4 regions of the Lysinibacillus sp. GW247-5R2A genome follow, and region 1 is predicted to be linked to each of the others. Evidence: riboswitches for the same ligand, from Rfam matches in the RefSeq annotation. Region 1 holds a riboswitch; each other region holds the start of a gene.

Region 1 (4,796 bases):
GTTAAGGAGAAAAGCCTCTTCAGACGAGCGTTTGTATTTGGAAAAAGAGGCATTTTTAACATCCGCACAACAGCTTCAGCAAGAGGCACTGACACAATTAGAAGCATACGCAATGAAGCAACAGGATCAAGCACAAATTATAGCTTCCTTAGAAAAAATGGAACAAGAGATTACTAGCTTAAAGATGATCAATCAACAGTTAGCTCAAACAAGGATTAACCAGAAGAAACAGCGTTTAGCAATAGAGCATTTGCAACATAAACAAGTCAAACTTGAGGAATATTTAACTGAGCAGATGAAGGGTTGGACAAGACTGCAAGCAATTGTAGAAGAACAGCATAAGCAAATGCCAACAACTATTCCAACTTTACAGCAATTAAAACAAACACTTACCGATGTTAGTAAGCAAAAAATGGATTTACAAAAATTATGGCAGGAAAGCCAGCATGATTTACATGCCGCGAAGGAAGCTGCCAGTAATGCTAAACTAGCTGTGGAAATCGCCAAACAGAATTTTGAAGAATTAAAGCTCAAAATGAATGACAAGCGTGAGCAGTTTTCAATAAGCATGCAGGAAGCAGGCTTTGTGAACTATGAAGACTATGCCACTGCGAAAAGAAGTACCACTCAATTAGAGGAACTTCGGAAGGCATGCAATGACTACACGTTACATGTTCATACGTTACAAATTCAAATTTCAGAAGGAGAAAAACATCTTCAAGGGAAAGAGAAGCAAGATTTAGCCCTGATGGAGGCAACTGTGGAAAATCTTCGAATCGCCTATGAGGATGCCTTTAAACAACTTCAACAAATAGATGGATTCGCGAAATCATGTCAAAGCTTCATCACCAAAGTAGAAGAAATAGAGAGAGAGCTTCGTTTACTTGAGAGTGAGGCAGGTCGAGTGAAGGAGCTGTATGGCTTATTAAATGGGCAAAATTCGAAAAAACTGTCCTTTGAACGATATATTCAAATTAATTATTTAGATCAAATTACAGAGGCAGCCAATATTCGTCTTTATCATTTATCTAATGGTCAATTTGAGCTTAGACGTTCAGACAGGCTTGAAAAGCATGCCAAGCAAAGTGGACTTGGGCTTGATGTATATGATGCTTACACAGATCAATTACGAGATGTTAAAACGCTATCCGGTGGTGAAAAGTTCAATGCATCATTAAGCCTTGCTCTAGGAATGGCAGATGTTATTCAAAGCTTCCAAGGCAATATTCATATTGAAACGATGTTTATTGATGAGGGCTTTGGCTCGCTCGATGAAGAATCATTAAATAAAGCAATAGACACATTAATCGATTTACAAGATTCTGGACGAATGATTGGTGTCATCTCTCATGTGCCTGAATTAAAATCAGCGATGCCAGCCGTTTTACATGTCGAAAAAACATTGAATGGACATAGTCAAACACATTTTGAAATAAAATAAAGGAAGGTGTATTTCCGGTTTAAGGAAATACGCCCTCCTTTTATTTTTTTCGAGAACTGACTGTAGAAGTTGTCCCTTTTTTTGCTGCCATCACTTTTTTTACGATTGGTATAACAATAGGCGCTAATTTAACAGCGGTTTTCACTACTTTTGATACTTTCATCAAAAACACAGCTCCTTTTTAAATACTTCTACCTGTTTATTTTAAAAATGAAACATTAGCGGATAACTCGAACGGCTTGAATAATATTCCATATAACAATGCCGAGCGAGACAATCCCGTAAATGGCGAACGAAATGAACCAAATGATCATGACTGTACTATTACTTGACGTGGGGTCTAAACTAAATGTAGAAAAGACAAAGACAATGAAAAATAAGATCCCAAATACAAAAGGAATTAGATGGGACACTAATGCGCGAATAGAATGTCTTTTGATGTCAGCATCTTTCGTAACGAAGTAAACAATTAATGGTACGATGAAAGGAGCAAAGAAAATACTGAGATAACTAAAGGCAGATAAAATTTTTTGGTTCTCCATAGTTGTACCTCCTTTTTTAATATTTACGCATGGAAAACAGTAAAGTTTCAAAAATTAAGTATGGAAGAGGTTGTAATCATTCCGTGCTTTGCGTACAATGAAAGTGTTCAAATTAAATTCAGATGTAACGACCACAAGGGGAGCTGATGATGTCAGCTGAGACTGGGCACGTAATGCCTTGACTCTTTGAACCTGTAAGCTAACACTTGCGTAGGGATGTGGATAGAAACCGACACTTTTACGATGTGAGGCTCTGTCCTGACATCGTTTTTTCATTCTTAAGAATAAAAAGGTGTCAGAGAGAATCAAATCAGCGCATTTCTATTCCTGCTCTTGTATCCTACATCGGAACAAAGGAGAGAATATGTATGGACAAAAAAAGACTATTAATGCTAGTGGAGATTGCAATATTTGCAGCGATTGGCCTTGTGCTTGATCAGGTCTCTTTTAAAGTATGGGCACAAGGTGGCTCTGTTAGTCTTGTGATGGTACCAATTATGCTAATTGCATTTCGCTGGGGTCTAGTAGCTGGCCTAACAACAGGCTTGCTTGTAGGTGTGATGCAAACCATGTTTGGAGCTTATATTGTACACTGGCTTCAAGGTTTATTAGATTACGGTGTTGCTTTCACAGTTGTAGGGTTAGCAGCCATTGTACGCAGACCTTTACTGGAAGCAGCAAGTCAACTAAACAAAACAAAAATGGCACTTTATATTATTGTAGGTACGGTATTCGCAGGCTTCTTGCGATATGCAGCACACACTACTGCTGGCGCGGTATTTTTTGCAGAGTATGCCGGCGATCAAAATGCGTGGATCTACTCGATTATTTATAATGGTACCTATATGCTGCCTGCAACAGTATTAACAGCCATTGTGGGAGCGTTATTATTCACAGCGGCTCCACAGCTAATGCAACGTAAAGCATAATGCCAACCCCTTCATATTGGTGAAGGGGGTTTTTTATGTAGTCGTAAGAGAATAGCACTTGTAGCACTTTGCCAAGAAGGCAGGCATACAATATTTAAAGCGTTTAGCGTTATACGCGTAAGAAGTTATGTTATATTAAAGAGTAGATATTAGATGAAAGGGACGTTATACATGATTGTAAAAACGCAAGAAGAAATTGAAGCTTTTAAAAAAATTGGACGCATTTGTGCAGAGATTCGTGAAGCGATGAAGGCTGCTACAAAACCAGGTGTCACAACACTTGAACTAGATGAAATTGCTGGTCGAATGTTTGCTGAGGCAGGTGCCATTTCAGGACCAAAAGGAGAATATGACTTCCCGGGATATACTTGTATTAGTGTCAACGAGGAAGTAGCACATGGTATCCCAGGTAAACGTGTTATTCAAGAGGGAGATATCGTCAATATCGATGTTTCAGGCTCTTTAGATGGCTACTTTGCCGACACGGGTATTTCATTTGTAGTTGGTGATGGCTATGAAGACAAAGAAAAACTATGTCGTGTTGCCAAAGATGCTTTTGATCGTGCTATGACAAAGGTAAAGGCTGGCTCTAAATTAAATCAAATCGGTAAAGCTGTAGAGCGCGAAGCGAATGCTAATGGCTTAACAGTGATTATGAATTTAACAGGCCATGGTTTAGGTCGCTCTTTACATGATGAGCCCAATCACATTTTAAATTATTACGATGCATGGGACTCTACGATTATGAAAGAGGGCATGGTTCTGGCAGTTGAGCCCTTTATCTCAGCAAAAGCAGAGCATATTGTAGAAGCTGGTGATGGTTGGACATTCATTACACCTGATAAGTCTCTTGTTGCTCAAATTGAACATTCAGTTATTGTTACAAAAGATAAACCAATTATCCTTACTTCATTAGACGAAGAATAGGAGCACATAAAAAATCCTGCACACCAAATTATTTTTGGTAGGCAGGATTTTTTTTAATGAATAAAATACCAACTAAGAGTACACCACATAAAAATAACGCAGCTGTTGTTACGAGTAGCTCATCAAAACCATTATGTAAAGCGATTCCTATATAAGCCCATATAAAAACACTTGGATACATGATATCAAAGTGATGAAAGCGGATATGTAGCGCAATGGCTCCACCTAATGTCAGTAAAATAACTGCCCAAAGAGGAGTACTTAGACCAAAACCGTTCCAACCATAAGCTGTTAACGTAAAGCTAATATTTGTGATGAAAATAAATGTCATCCATGCAAAATAAATGGCGAAAGGAATACGACCCGACAGTGATTTGTCATGAAGTGGATACGTATTGTACAACATAAATAAATACAAGACTAAGAGTAAGGTAATGCCGAGAGAAACAATAAATAATTCATGATGCCATACGTATATCGTTAATGCTTGTAAAATATTTATGCAACTAAAGAGCGCAGACTGTTTCATAGATGTCTTTTTGATGTTCATCACTAACCAATAACCGATCAATAAATAAATGACAATCCAAATTATATGACTTCCATCAACAGGTGCAAATACCACCGAAAAACGATTAGAAATTTCTAAAAAAGATTGACCGTTAAGTTTCATGAAAAAGGATGAAAAGGTTAGGATGAGTGAGACAATATAAGAAATTGTCATCAATAAAAACCGAGGCATGCTTTCCTCTCCCTTCGTGTTAGATTGTATAGGGAAAAGACAAATAAGTATAGTACCGTCACTCAATTTATTATAACGGAAATTTCCATCAATGTATCGTGTTGTTTTGCTAATACTATCTACAATTTACCATCTCAATAGGCATCCATTTATTTCTTTAGTACAATAAGAATATATCCAGATTAAAGGAGTGAAGCTTTATGACGCAAAACATA
Region 2 (4,796 bases), on a different contig from region 1:
ACCCGGACAACTACTTTGCAGAAGTGGAACAAGCTGCCTTTGCACCATCTAACATCGTCCCTGGTATTAGCTTCTCACCAGATAAAATGTTACAAGGTCGTATCTTTGCCTATGCAGATGCACAACGCTACCGTTTAGGTGTAAACCACTATATGCTTCCTGTTAACGCACCAAAATGTCCATTCCGTACTTTCCACCGAGATGGCTCTATGCGTTTTGACGGCAACCTTGGATCAACACTAGGCTATGAACCAAATAGCTATGGTGAATGGGAACATAATTTAGACCATAAAGAGCCTGAGTTACGCATCGATGGTCATGCAGGAATTCATGATTTCCGTGAAGACGATAGTAATTACTTCGAGCAACCAGGTAAACTTTTCCGCCTAATGACTGCGGAAGAACAACAACGTCTATTTGAAAATACGGCTAATGATATGGCTTCTGTTGAGGAATTCATCAAACGCCGTCACATTCTTCACTGCTATTTAGCTGATCCAGCATATGGTGAAGGTGTCGCAAAAGCAATGGGTCTTTCATTAGAAGGTATGGATCTTACAAATCCATACGTAAAACAACCAACAAACGTTTAATATTCCACTTATTATTGATATCCAAATCCAACTTTTACTCCATGTGAATGTATAATTCACATGGAGCTTTTTTGTATTCGTCTAGGCTCAAGCGTTCCCTTCTAATTGCAAAGGCATATATTCCTTTTTTTCATCTCCCCTATTAAGTCGTAAAGCCAACATAAAAAAGGCTCGTGTCTAGTAAATAAACACAAGCCTCGCACTATTATTATTGGTAGATTTGACTACCTGCCTTTTTAAACTCCGCTGACTTTTCCCTCATACCTTCATGGATGGCTTCTGTTGTATTTAAGTCCTTTTCCTTAGCATAATTACGAATATCCTGGGAAATTCTCATGCTACAAAATTTAGGCCCGCACATTGAACAAAAATGAGCCGTTTTGGCTCCTTCTGCTGGCAATGTTTCATCATGATATTCTACTGCACGCTCTGGATCAAGAGAAAGGTTAAATTGATCGCGCCAGCGGAACTCAAAACGCGCTTTGGACAGTGCATCATCCCGTTGCTGTGCACCTGGGTGACCCTTTGCTAAATCTGCAGCATGTGCAGCAATTTTATAAGTAATAACCCCTACTCGCACATCCTCCCGATTAGGTAAACCTAAATGTTCCTTCGGTGTCACGTAGCAGAGCATAGCAGTACCAAACCAACCAATCATTGCTGCTCCAATAGCAGATGTAATATGGTCATAACCTGGCGCAATATCTGTTGTCAATGGACCTAATGTATAGAAGGGAGCTTCCTTACAAACCTCTAATTGCTTGTCCATATTTTCTTTAATCAAATGCATGGGAACATGACCTGGCCCCTCCACCATTACTTGAACATCATGCTTCCATGCGATTTCCGTTAATTCGCCTAATGTTTCCAGCTCCGCGAATTGTGCTTGATCGTTAGCATCCGCGATTGACCCTGGGCGTAAGCCATCTCCTAATGAGAAGGCTACATCATAAGCTTTCATAATTTCGCATATTTCCTCAAAATGAGTATAGAGGAAGTTCTCTTGATGATGGTATAAGCACCACTGCGCCATAATGGATCCACCTCGAGACACAATGCCCGTTACACGGTTTGCTGTAAGAGGGACATAACGTAAAAGGACACCTGCATGAATAGTGAAATAATCTACCCCTTGCTCCGCTTGTTCAATAAGCGTATCACGGTACACCTCCCACGTTAAATCCTCAGCCACACCATTCACTTTTTCTAATGCCTGATAAATTGGTACTGTCCCAACGGGTACTGCAGCATTTCGAATAATCCATTCTCTCGTTGTATGAATATGCTTGCCAGTTGATAAATCCATAATATTATCAGCACCCCAGCGTGTAGCCCATGTCATTTTCTCGACCTCCTCTGCAATCGAGGATGATACAGCTGAATTTCCAATGTTCGCATTAATTTTCACATGGAAGTTACGACCGATAATCATTGGCTCTGCCTCTGGATGATTAATATTGGAAGGCATAATAGCTCGACCTGCTGCAATCTCTGAACGTACGAAATCTGGGTCCATATTTTCGCGTATCGCTACAAATTCCATCTCAGGTGTAATAATTCCTTTTCGAGCATAATGAAGCTGTGTGACATTTCCACCCTTTTTTGCACGTAAAGGCTTTCTCACCAGTTCCGGAAAGACATTTTCATGGATACGTGGATCATCAGCGCGACGAAAACCATTATCCTCCGGTTTAATCGTACGCCCTCCGTATTCCTCAACATCCCCTCGCTCTTGTATCCAAGTACTTCGTAAAGCAGGTAAGCCCTTTGTAATATCCACATGAAAGGCCGGATCTGTATATGGCCCACTCGTATCATACACCCGAATTGGGGCATTTTCTTCATCTCCAAAGCTACCAGTTGTCGGACTTAATGCAATTTCACGCATGGGTACTAAAATATCTGGACGAGATCCTTCCACATAAACCTTTTTACTTCCTTCAAAGTTAGACATAATCGTAATGTTCTTTTCACTAATTGCTGACATGAGCTACTTCTCTCCCTTAAATGTATTTTAAGCAAGGACCGAATCTAGCTCACCCAACAATCAAATACAATAAATAAAGGCCGAATCCAAAATTAATAATTGGATCCGGCCATGAATGTAAAGGGTCTATTGATTGCACGTAATAGGCAATAGCTTCTTAACTTTCCCACGCTGGTATGAGCCAGATCAGGTCCAAAGGGTCAAGAAACCTCTATGCGTTTCCCTCTCAGCCTGACTCATCAGACTCCCCTAGTTAATACTATTCAGTTTGATGCTAGTGTAGCAGATATTGCTAAGAGATGGAAGATATCATTAAAAATATTTTCTATTAGGTAAACAATACATCCGCAATATAAATCACAATCGTGACCGTTATACAGCTCACAATGGTTGAGAATAAAACGGTTTGAGCGGCTGTTGCTGACTCTACATCATATTCTAATGCTAGACTTGAACTGTTGCGGGATGTGGGAAAAGCACTCGCTATAAATAATGATTGTGCCACAACCCCATCTAAACCCAGCGCATAGATAATGACTAAAGCCACGGCTGGTCCTATAAATAATCGTGTGAAGCAGCTGACGAATACTGTTTTATTAAACATCGTTTTGATCTCCAGCTGAGACAATTGGGCGCCTAGCGTGATTAATGCAACGGCAATAAAACCATCTGCTACATGATCTATTGGTATTTTAATAAACTGCGGAATGCCAATATCAAAATAATTCATGGCCACTCCGATTATTAAAGCATGAATAATAGGCATTTTTATAAAGTCCTTAAAAATCGTCATGCCCGATTTAGTAGAGGAAATTAAATTATATAAACCATACGTATATGTTGTCATGTTTTGAAAGATAACGAGTATAACCTGGATGGCTACACCAATAGGTTGAGTGGCAAAAATCATTTGAGCTACGGGAATCCCATAGTTCCCAGAGTTAATGAGTACTACACTATTTTTAAAAACAGCCGCCTCAGTTTTGGCGAGGCCAAGCCCTTTCGCTAAAAAGTGACTAAGCAGCATTTGACTACCGATAAAAAGTACAACAAACAATCCGACTTCTCCTAGAACAGACAGCTTTATATTCGTCTCATATAAATTAATAAATACAGCGGCTGGCATAAAACAATATGTAATAAGCTGTGATAATGCTTTTAAATTAAAGCGAAATTTCTTTTGTAGAATAGCACCTAGTACAAGTAATACTAAAATAGGTGCGACAATTTGAAAGAAAATCATTCCAAGATACACCATATTGATGTCCCCCCTCCCTTTTAATAGTAGTGTCGATCATGCACTAGGTCAATGCCACTTACTTTCATAATTAAAACCGTTGACTTCCACTACGGATGGGACACGCCTTGTTCCTATGAATTAAAAGATGCAAAAAATCAAATCAATGAACGAGACAACAATGTACACCATGTAAGAATCACCTAAATATAATTGGGCAGCAAAGAACTATTTTTCATGAAGTATAAATAAAAAGGGAATCGAGCATGAACTTCTCGATTCCCTTTATCAACAGTCTGAGCTACCTTTAGATTCTAGGTAGCCTTTTTCGTTACGCAAGCTTAAATCGATTAACAACCTCTTGCAGTTCATTAGAGATATCATTCATATTTTGCATAGACTCTGCCACTTTTTGCAATTCAGCTTGTTGGTCCATTGCAGAGGCACTTACTTGCTCAGCAGAGGCCGCTGTTTCCTCTGAGATTGCCGAAATACTTTGAATGGACATAATCGCTTGATTTTTATGCTCTAACATAGTAGACAATTGTGTCATTAGTTCTCTAATAGAAATTGCAATTGCTCGTGACAAATCACTATTATCTTTAAAGGCCAATTGCGTGCTTTGTACGGACTCATTTTGAGATTGCATTAAGTCTGCATTAGATGCAATGACTGCAACTGTTTGCTGAGAATTTTCTAAAATACTTTCTACCGTGCTTTTAATAATTTCTGTTTCAGTTTTTGATTGCTCTGCCAATTTTCTTACTTCTTCCGCCACGACAGCAAAACCTTTTCCATGCTCACCAGCTCGTGCAGCCTCAATACTTGCATTTAAAGCTAATAGATTAGTTTGCTCCGTAATACTTTGAATGGAGGCAATAATTTGATTAATATTGGCAATATTAGAGGCTAGCGATTCCATTTGCTGTTGAATACGGCCGTTCATCTCATTCGTCTCTATATTATGTTCATGTAAACT
Region 3 (4,796 bases), on a different contig from region 1:
AACAGTCGGTAATGTAATCGGTAATTACCATCCACACGGAGATAGCTCTGTTTATGAGGCGATGGTACGTATGAGTCAGGATTGGAAAGCTCGTCATATGCTCATTGAAATGCATGGGAATAACGGTTCAGTTGATGGAGATCCGCCGGCTGCCATGCGTTATACTGAGGCAAGACTATCTGCGATTGCGGGTGAAATGTTACGAGATATCGGGAAGAAAACGGTTGAATTCGTACCAAACTTCGATGATCAGGATATGGAGCCAACCGTATTACCAGCCCGTTTCCCAAATTTATTAGTAAACGGCTCTACAGGGATATCTGCAGGTTATGCAACAGATATTCCACCTCATGCACTAGATGAAGTGCTAGATGCTGTATTGATGCGCTTAGACAAGCCTACTGCAACAGTGGATGAATTGATGACAGTACTCAAAGGTCCTGATTTCCCAACGGGCGGTATTATTCAAGGTGTGGACGGTATTAAAAAGGCATATGAAACAGGGCGCGGTAAAATTATTGTCCGTGCGCAGGCTGTGGTGGAACCTATTAAGGGCGGTAAAGAGCAAATCGTTGTTACCGAATTACCATACGATGTGAATAAAGCGAATCTTGTAAAAAAAATTGATGAGCAGCGTGTAGATAAACGCCTTGAAGGGATTGCAGAAATTCGTGATGAATCTGACCGTACAGGGTTACGTGTCGTAATCGAGCTGAAAAAGGATGTTCCTGGACAAGGGATTTTACAGTACTTATTTAAAACAACAGATTTACAAGTAGCTTACAATTTTAATATGATTGCGATTCATAATCGTCGACCAACGATGATGACATTGCCCTTATTATTGGATGCGTATATTACTCACCAAAAAGAAGTGGTGACAAATCGTTCTATATATGATTTACAAAAGGCAAAGGATCGTTCACATATCGTAGATGGCTTAATTAAAGCATTGTCTATTTTAGATGAAGTCATTGCGACAATTCGTTCTTCTAATGATAAGAAGGATGCCAAGCTCAATTTACAAGCAAAGTTCGATTTTACTGAGGTACAAGCAGAGGCGATTGTGAGCCTGCAATTATATCGTTTAACGAATACCGATATTACAGAGCTCCGCCAAGAACAGGATGATTTAAATAAATTGATTGCCAAGCTAGAAGGAATTTTACAAAGCGAGGCCAAGCTAATACGTGTCATTAAACAAGAATTACTAGATATTAAAAAACGCTTCACAGAGCCACGTCGCTCGAGAATTGAACAAGAAATAGAAGAAATTAAAATTACATTAGATGTCCTTGTTCCAAGCGAAGAGGTTGTGGTGACTGTTACGAAAGATGGCTATATTAAACGCACATCTACACGATCCCATGCCGCTTCCAATGGTCAGGATTTTGCGATGAAGGATTCCGATTACTTATTGTATGAAGCAAACTTGAATACGCAGCATCATCTATTGTTATTTACAAATAGAGGGAATTATATTTATCAACCAGTCCACGAATTGCCTGATATTCGTTGGAAGGACCTTGGTCAGCATATTTCTAGTATTGTGCCAACAAGTGAAGATGAATCAATTATTGCAGTCTATGGCTTTGAAACATTTGAACAACCAAATACGTATATTTTAACTGCTACGAAAGATGGACAAATTAAACGTTCACCGCTCGCAGATTATGCAGTGACGCGTTACTCGAAGCCGATTAAAACCATGAATGTTAAAGCGGGCGATGCAATGATTTATGCATCGTTTATGACGGATAATGTGGAATTACTTTTAACAACTGATACGGCGTATGCTATTCGATTCCCTATCGAGGAATTACCAGTTACTGGTGTGAAAACAGGCGGCGTTAAAGGGATTACGTTAAAAGATGGAGAAGCTTTAGTAGGGGTCAATGTTCTACAGCCAGATGAAACACAATATGTCGTTATTGTGACACAGCGAGGGGCTGTCAAGAAAATGAATGTCGCAGAGGTAGAGGTAGCAGGTCGTGCCAAACGTGGCCTTAAAGTCCTAACAGAATTAAAAGCAAATCCTCACCGAATTGTCGCTGTGATTCAAGCGACAGACGATGAGCAGGTTGTGATTGAAACTGAAAAAGGCGTCCAAGAATTTATTGATGTTCATGCATTGACGCGTGCTGACCGCCATTCTAATGGTTCATTTAAAGTGGATATTGCCACAGATGGAGCCATTTCCCATGTCTTAACGGCCAAAAAAGAACAAAAACCAAGCTAAAATCATGCCCAGTCTCTCTATAGTAGAGCTGGGCTATTTGTTGGAGTGGAACAACTATCCAAAAATAGCATCTTGTCATTTACGATCAACTATGGGTATAATAATCATCGAAAAGTTCATAGCGAAAGAATGTAGGGGGGCTAGTTATGGCTAGCTGAGATTGTGTCCGATAGACACTGACCCTTTGAACCTGATTTGGCTCGTACCAGCGTAGGGAACATCTATTCAAAAAAGCAAAAGTTTTGGAGATTGATTGTAATACGTCTGGGAGGAATCCTAGGCGTTTTTTTGTTTTTCAAGCAATATCTCACCAACCGTATATTACGCTTTCTTCTGGTGACAACATTCATTCATGAACACTTTCATATTACAAACTGGGAGGACCTAGCATGAAAAAATGGTTATTTATTCTATTAGCTGTACTATTGACGTTAGTAGGTTGTAGCGACAAGGAGGACAAGCAGGCTGCTGATACAAAGAAAAAGGTGTCAGTGGTTCTCGATTGGACACCAAATACGAATCATACAGGATTGTATGCTGCGAAAAAGCTCGGATATTTTGAAGAACAGGGCTTAGATGTTGATATCATTATGCCAGGAGAGGCAGGAGCCGATCAGCTCGTAGCTTCAGGTAAGGCAGAATTTGGCGTGAGCTATCAGGAGGGCATTACACAGGCTCGTGTTCAGGATGTGCCACTTGTCTCAATAGCGGCCATCATCCAGCATAATACATCTGGATTTGCTTCTATAGCATCAAAGGGTATTACATCTCCAAAGGACTTTGAAGGAAAAACGTATGGTGGCTGGGGAGCGCCACTCGAGCAAGCAGTATTACAATCATTAATGCAAAAAGAAAATGCTGATATTAATCAATTAGATATTGTCAATGCAGGAGATTTAGATTTCTTCACAATGATGAAAAAAGATATCGACTTTGCTTGGATTTATTATGCTTGGACAGGAATTGAGGCAGAGCTTCGTGGGGAAAAGATTAATATGCTGTATTTAACAGACTACAGTGATCAGTTAGATTACTATACACCTGTTTTAGCAACTAATGAAACAATGCTTCAAAACAATCCAGACATCGTCAAAGCTTTTGTTGCGGCTGCATCGAAGGGCTATGAATATGCCATAGAGCATCCGAATGAAGCTGCTGATATTTTACTAGAAGCAGCCCCAGACTTAGATAAGGAATTGGTGCATAAAAGCCAGGAGTGGTTGGCTGATAAGTATCAGGATGACGCTAAACAATGGGGTGAGCAAAAGCTTTCTGTATGGGAAAACTATGCTAAATGGATGTCGAGCAACAAAGTATTAGAGGGCGAATTTGATGCTAAACAAGCGTTTACGAATGAGTTCTTACCGAAAAAGGAGGCCAATTAACATGGCAAATTCATTAATCAGTGTCCAAATCATTCCGAAAACAGAAAAGTATGAGGATGTCATTCCTTATGTAGATGCGGCCATTGCAGTTATTGATGCATCTGGTGTGAAATATGAGGTTCATCCACTTGAAACAACGATGGAGGGTGAGCTTACAACGCTTCTTCAAATCATTGAAAAAATGAATAGTAAGATGGTCGAGCTAGGAGCCATTAATGTCATTACACAAGTGAAAATTTTATATCAACCAAATGGAATTACAATGGCTACATTAACGGAGAAATATCAGTCATGAAACGGGCATTACAAAAGGGAAGGACGATAATTTTTATCGCCTTCCTCTTATTCATATGGGAGCTTGTTGTGCATATCGCTGATGTTCCTCCTTGGCTCCTTCCAGCACCGAGCATAATTGTAGTAGAAGGCATTCAATCGTATCAGACGTTCCTGCCACATGCTCTGGCTACTGTGCAATTAGCTTTACTAGGACTTGCTATTGGAGTTGGCTGTGGTCTAACAGTGGCAATTGTTTTGCATCGTTATACGTTCATTCGGTCGTTATTTTATCCAATTCTCATTATGTCGCAAAACATACCTATTCTTGTATTAGCACCGCTGCTTATTATTTGGTTTGGCTTTGGCTTATTACCAAAGCTCATCATTATTTGTCTAGTGTGCTTTTTCCCTATTGTCATAGCGGCAATGGACGGTTTTCGTCAAACAGCACCCGAGTTAAAGCATTACTTTGAAATGATTGGTGCAACGAAGGCCCAAACGTTTTGGAAGCTAGAATGGCCACATGCCTACCCAGCTGTTTTCTCAGGTGTAAAAATTGCTGCAACTTATAGCGTAATGGGGGCAGTCATTGCAGAGTGGCTTGGTGCAAAAAAGGGAATTGGTGTATACATGACCTTAGCACAATCCTCCTTCCGTACAGATCGAGTGTTTGTCGCAATTTTTGCGATTGTCTTGTTAAGCTTATTGTTATTTAGTAGTATTCGTTTGCTTGAAAAATTAATGGTAAAGGGGAGAGGTTATCATGCTCAGCATTCAAAACATCGCTAAGTCCTTTAATAGTCTACATGTTCTTGATACTATTTCCTTTGATGTCAAGGATGGTGAGTTTGTAGCCATTGTAGGTCCATCCGGCAGTGGTAAAAGTACCCTTTTTC
Region 4 (4,796 bases), on a different contig from region 1:
AAAGACCTCAAAAAATATTGATGGTGCACATGCCTTTATCAATTTTATGCTAAGTGCTGAATCTGGTGCTCAAAATGCCGATTATGTTGGCTATTCGACGCCTAATATCGCTGCGATGGACTTAATGGACCCGGAAGTAGTTGCTGATGAACGCTATTACCCTTCTGAAGAGCAACGTGATACATTAGAGGTCTACAAAAACTTAGGTCCAGATTACTTAGGTAAATATAATGAGCTGTTTTTAGAATTTAAAATGAGTATTCGATAATTTATAAGAGCGAATTGGTCTAGAAACCAATTCGCCCTTTTTATGTAAGCATTCAGTTGCATTACTATATTTAGAAAGCAATTCTACTAGTAGCCTGTAGTAGATCATCTTCACAGCCCCGTCTTCTATAATCCCTTTGTCTATGTTTAAGCTATCCATTATTTTCACTTCTATATCAAAGAAAAAACCATAGATACTACGTGCCAATACATATGCCCATCATAGCTTCATCTTAAACAATAGTATTCACTTTTATCACGCTATTTCATTTCAACAAAATATCTTCTAGTCAAAAGTTCATACGCTCTCCAAACTATTCATGTTTAGTAATCAATTAGATACTATTCCATTGTGAGGTTTTCTGAGAAAAAAACTTTTCTGGAAAACCATTCTAATGATCGGATCAGCTACAGCAATCTCAACTATTAGCCAGCCCTAATTCTTTATGATAGACTGTACTATATTTGATTACATAAAGGGGGTTTTTCGATGACCCAGCAGAAGTCCAATAAGGCGGCTTTGTATATATTAATGTTTAATATGTTTATCGCAATGGGGAGTATTGGAATTATTATTCCTGTAATGCCGGAATACTTAAGAATATTTGGAGCAGCAGGACAAGTTCTAGGTATGCTTATTGCAACGTTCGCCTTGGCACAATTCGTATTTTCTCCAATTGCTGGGAATCTTTCTGACCTGTATGGGCGGAAAAATTTAATTATTTTCGGTCTTATACTAACAGGACTTGCACAAATCGGTTTTGGCCTTTCTACAGATGTTTGGATGCTCTTTTTGGCACGCTTTTTAGGTGGCCTTGGCTCTGCATTTGTTGCACCTCCTATTATGGCTTTTGTAGCAGACGTGACAACTTATGAAGAACGCGGAAAAGGAATGAGTATGTTAGGGGCTGCGATGTCTTTCGGTTTTATGATTGGCCCTGGGATTGGTGGTTTCCTCGCAAAGGTTAGCTTACATTTTCCATTTTTCATGGCGGGAGCTGCCGCCATTTTAGCGTCTATTTTATCGTACTTTTTATTACCATCTACAAAGCCAAATACTGCGCAAAATAGACAAAAGCAAGATAATCTGGTGAAACAGATGGCTCGCTCTGTACATATGCCTTATTTTGTTATGTTAATTATTATGATGGTATTCTCATTTGGAATTGCTAACTTCCAAACAACCTTATCACTATTTGTGACAGAAAAATTTAATTACTCACCTGGCGATATTGCTACCATTCTAGTAGTTGGTGGAGCATTTGGGGTAATTGTACAGATGTTTATCATAACGCCACTCTTTAAACGTTTTGGTGAAATGAAAGTAGTTTTGGTCAATTTATTTATTGCCTCCATTGCTATTTTCTTAATATTATTTGTTTCAGGTTTTGCACTAATATTAGTTGTAGCAACCATCTTCTCTACGGCTACAACGTTAATTCGTCCAGCAGTCAATACACTCATCTCTAAACTTGCTGAAACAGAGCAAGGATTTGCAGCCGGCTTGAATAATGCCTATATGAGTCTTGGAAATATGATTGGACCCGCTTTAGCTGGTTTCTTATTTGACTGGAACATGAATAGTCCTTATATTTTTGGTGCCATTATCTTATTAGCTTGTTTCTTCCTTGCCCTAATTTGGACATTGAAAAAGGCACCACAGCTTATGCAGCCAGATTCACACTAATCATTAAAGCTTATTAACTATTAATTGAAGTATGTTACACTTCTAAAAATAGAAAAATACTTACCACTAGGGGAGTCTTTTAAAGGCTGAGACGTATATGGTTATATACGGACCCTTCGAACCTGATCTAGTTCATGCTAGCGGAGGGAAGTGGCGCTTCTTGCTATTTTCAGTGTATAAGCAAGGCCGCTTCCTGTCGTTTGAAGGAAGCGGCCTTTTTCGTTTTCCTAGTGGCTAAAACGAAAAGGAGCGCACCTATCATGTCTATTCGAAAATTAACAATTATGGCTTTATTCGTAGCGATTGCCGTTGCAGGCTCTACATTCATCTCCATTCCAACTGGGATTGCACGTGCCTACCCTGTGCAGCACGCTATTAACGTAATAGGGGCCGTTATACTTGGACCCGTACCTACTGTTGTAGTTGCCTTTGTTACGGCTATCATTCGTATCCTTACAGGAACAGGCTCACTGTTAGCCATTCCTGGTAGTATTATTGGTGCATTATGTGCAGGGCTTGCCTATAAATATAGTAGTAAAATGTGGTTAGCAGGTATGGGTGAAGCGATCGGCACTGGTCTTCTCGCATCGCTTGTAGCAGTGCCCTATGCAAAGTTACTTATGGGCACATCCGTAGCGGCCTTATTTTTCATGCCTGCCTTTTTAATATCAAGTACAATCGGAGCAATTTTAGGGGTTGTAGTAGCTAGCAGCTTGCGTAAAACCGTGCTAGTAAAATATTTTAATCCCACTCTCTTTATTAAATAATGTCGTTGATATTACTTAGAGGATTTCTCTCTCCATGTATATACAAAAAGCAGTACGAAATCATTCGCACTGCTTTCATCTAAACTAAATTATTGGCGCTTTTTCATACCCTTTAATAATTGTGCCACATTCGTGTCTTCTGCCTGTACGGGGTGGTTCTCTACAAGTTGCTCCTTTTTCTTCGGCTTCGTTAGGAAATTCCAGCCAAAGCGTCTTATTGTAATATCAATAAAGAACAAGAGCATACCTGCAAGGAGAAGCCATGTCGCAATGTTTTGACGATCCGCCCCTTGCTTTGTAAAGTCACGGAACACTTCTTGTGGTTCTTTTAAAACAGCACCTCCAGTTTGTTCGGTTAATTCTTCTATTAATTTATCATTAGCAGGAAGAAGTTCATACTCAGCACTATAGGGAACACTTAATCCAGCCTGATAAATCGTTTCCTTTTCATCAGCGATACGGAAGAAGATTAACCCCGGGTCAGCTTGTACTACAGCACGAACCTGAGAGGCTGATATAGTTTCAAGCTGTGTGTCTAACTCTTCACCAGCTTCATTAACCGCAACAATATCTAAAAAGGCTGCTTCATTTGTAGGATCTGTAATCATAAAGGACCCATCTGATTCTATTCTTACATCATAGGCAACATCATTATAACTTGGAAGCATTTGTGAAATAAGCGTTTGCCAAAATGGGCCCCAGTTTTGCCATCTTGCCCAGTCGCCTGCCCACTTTCCTGTTGAATCAGAAGTGAATGCGAATGTTTTGCCAAGACCATATTGCCATTGTGCTAACACCGGATCTTCTTTTTCGCTTTCAGCCACGACGGTAGCACCCTGCTTTGCGGTTGTTCCGATATAAGCATTCATTTGTGGAACACCATTGGCAAATAGCGTATTCCATCCCCCTGCATTATAAAGTATTGGATAGAAAGGGTTATCCTCAATGTACGTACGGGAAATCATTGCTGTTTCACGAGATAAAATGGAAGGGATAGTTTGCTCATCGATAACATTGTAGAAACGTCCGCTTCCCATCTCACTCAGAGCTTCCAATAAATTAGCATCCGCATCTTGACCAATAGCCACTGTCGATAAAGTTATTCCACTATCTTTTCCTTGTTCAATTAAATCTTCATAATTTCCTGGCTGTGATTGTCCATCCGTTAAAAGAATAATATGCTTACGTTGCAGTTTTATATCTGCTAGGTTTTCATATGCTTTTGCAAGTGAACCATAGATTTCTGTCCCGCCTCCTGGTGTAACAGATAAAATGGTATCCACTGCCTCTTCTTTATCGTTCAGAGGACCAGTCTCTATAATTTCCCAAGGTCGATCATCAAATGCTATAAATCCTAATGTATCTTCATCACGTAGCATCTCAACTGAACGTGCTGCCGCTTCCTTTGCAAGCTCTAGCTTGGATCCCGACATACTACCAGAGCGATCTAGTACAATGACAAGTCCTAATGAAGGTAATTGTTCTTTCCCCTTAATTTCCATTTCAACAGGTAATAATGTTTCAATTGGCGTTTTAAAATAACCACCTAAACCAAAGCTATTTTCTCCACCAACCATTGCAAAACCAACACCAAAGTTTTTGACTGCTTGCTCTATCACACTCATTTTCGCCTCACCGACTAAATGTCCTGGCACATTATCGAAAATAATGGCATTATATTGCAAATAACTGGAGAGTTCATTTGGTAAGCTTTCAGGTGATTTTACATCATAGGCTATTGATTGCTGACCAAGTGCCGCCGCTATTGGTGAAGCTGTTTCATAGCCATTCACAATGAGTAAATGTGGTTCGCTTTGTACCATTGTGACACTTGTTAATTTATTGTTTTCAAATATTGCGTCTTGTCCTACTTGAACAACGGCTTCATATTTCACCAGCCCTTCACCAGTCGCTGCATGTTTATAGGTAAACATATTCGTTCCTTCGGCTAGCTCGACTGGCTCACGATGAATCAGTTCATCATTTTCATATAATAATAGCTCGCCCTGTCCAGCTGTAGTTGCATGCACTTCTGTTACCAGTTGTTGTTGCTCACCGACATAGGCAACTTGTGG

The links. Region 1 has a riboswitch for thiamine pyrophosphate ahead of thiT (energy-coupled thiamine transporter ThiT). Riboswitches for the same ligand answer to the same signal wherever they lie in the genome.
Region 2: linked by a shared signal. The riboswitch ahead of thiC (phosphomethylpyrimidine synthase ThiC) and the one ahead of thiT (energy-coupled thiamine transporter ThiT) in region 1 are both predicted to bind thiamine pyrophosphate.
Region 3: linked by a shared signal. The riboswitch ahead of AC07YC_RS04675 (ABC transporter substrate-binding protein) and the one ahead of thiT (energy-coupled thiamine transporter ThiT) in region 1 are both predicted to bind thiamine pyrophosphate.
Region 4: linked by a shared signal. The riboswitch ahead of thiW (energy coupling factor transporter S component ThiW) and the one ahead of thiT (energy-coupled thiamine transporter ThiT) in region 1 are both predicted to bind thiamine pyrophosphate.

What each region holds. Positions count from the first base shown of each region.
Region 1 is NZ_JBWKZL010000017.1:47,571-52,366, reverse strand. It holds gene AC07YC_RS21040 (AAA family ATPase) at 1-1,441, shown strand, start outside; gene yxzF (small protein YxzF) at 1,482-1,604, opposite strand; gene AC07YC_RS21030 (magnetosome magnetite crystal formation protein family) at 1,660-1,983, opposite strand; TPP riboswitch at 2,110-2,217, shown strand; gene thiT (energy-coupled thiamine transporter ThiT) at 2,352-2,912, shown strand; gene map (type I methionyl aminopeptidase) at 3,084-3,839, shown strand; gene AC07YC_RS21015 (TspO-related membrane protein) at 3,868-4,563, opposite strand; gene AC07YC_RS21010 (polyphosphate kinase 2 family protein) at 4,782-4,796, shown strand, end outside.
Region 2 is NZ_JBWKZL010000014.1:13,906-18,701, forward strand. It holds gene AC07YC_RS19400 (catalase) at 1-593, shown strand, start outside; gene thiC (phosphomethylpyrimidine synthase ThiC) at 802-2,580, opposite strand; TPP riboswitch at 2,727-2,841, opposite strand; gene AC07YC_RS19410 (AEC family transporter) at 2,909-3,838, opposite strand; gene AC07YC_RS19415 (methyl-accepting chemotaxis protein) at 4,149-4,796, opposite strand, start outside.
Region 3 is NZ_JBWKZL010000002.1:210,622-215,417, reverse strand. It holds gene parC (DNA topoisomerase IV subunit A) at 1-2,239, shown strand, start outside; TPP riboswitch at 2,363-2,473, shown strand; gene AC07YC_RS04675 (ABC transporter substrate-binding protein) at 2,629-3,624, shown strand; gene AC07YC_RS04670 (thiamine-binding protein) at 3,626-3,919, shown strand; gene AC07YC_RS04665 (ABC transporter permease) at 3,916-4,689, shown strand; gene AC07YC_RS04660 (ABC transporter ATP-binding protein) at 4,664-4,796, shown strand, end outside.
Region 4 is NZ_JBWKZL010000007.1:29,553-34,348, forward strand. It holds gene AC07YC_RS11940 (ABC transporter substrate-binding protein) at 1-268, shown strand, start outside; gene AC07YC_RS11945 (MFS transporter) at 758-1,954, shown strand; TPP riboswitch at 2,013-2,120, shown strand; gene thiW (energy coupling factor transporter S component ThiW) at 2,215-2,721, shown strand; gene AC07YC_RS11955 (VWA domain-containing protein) at 2,811-4,796, opposite strand, start outside.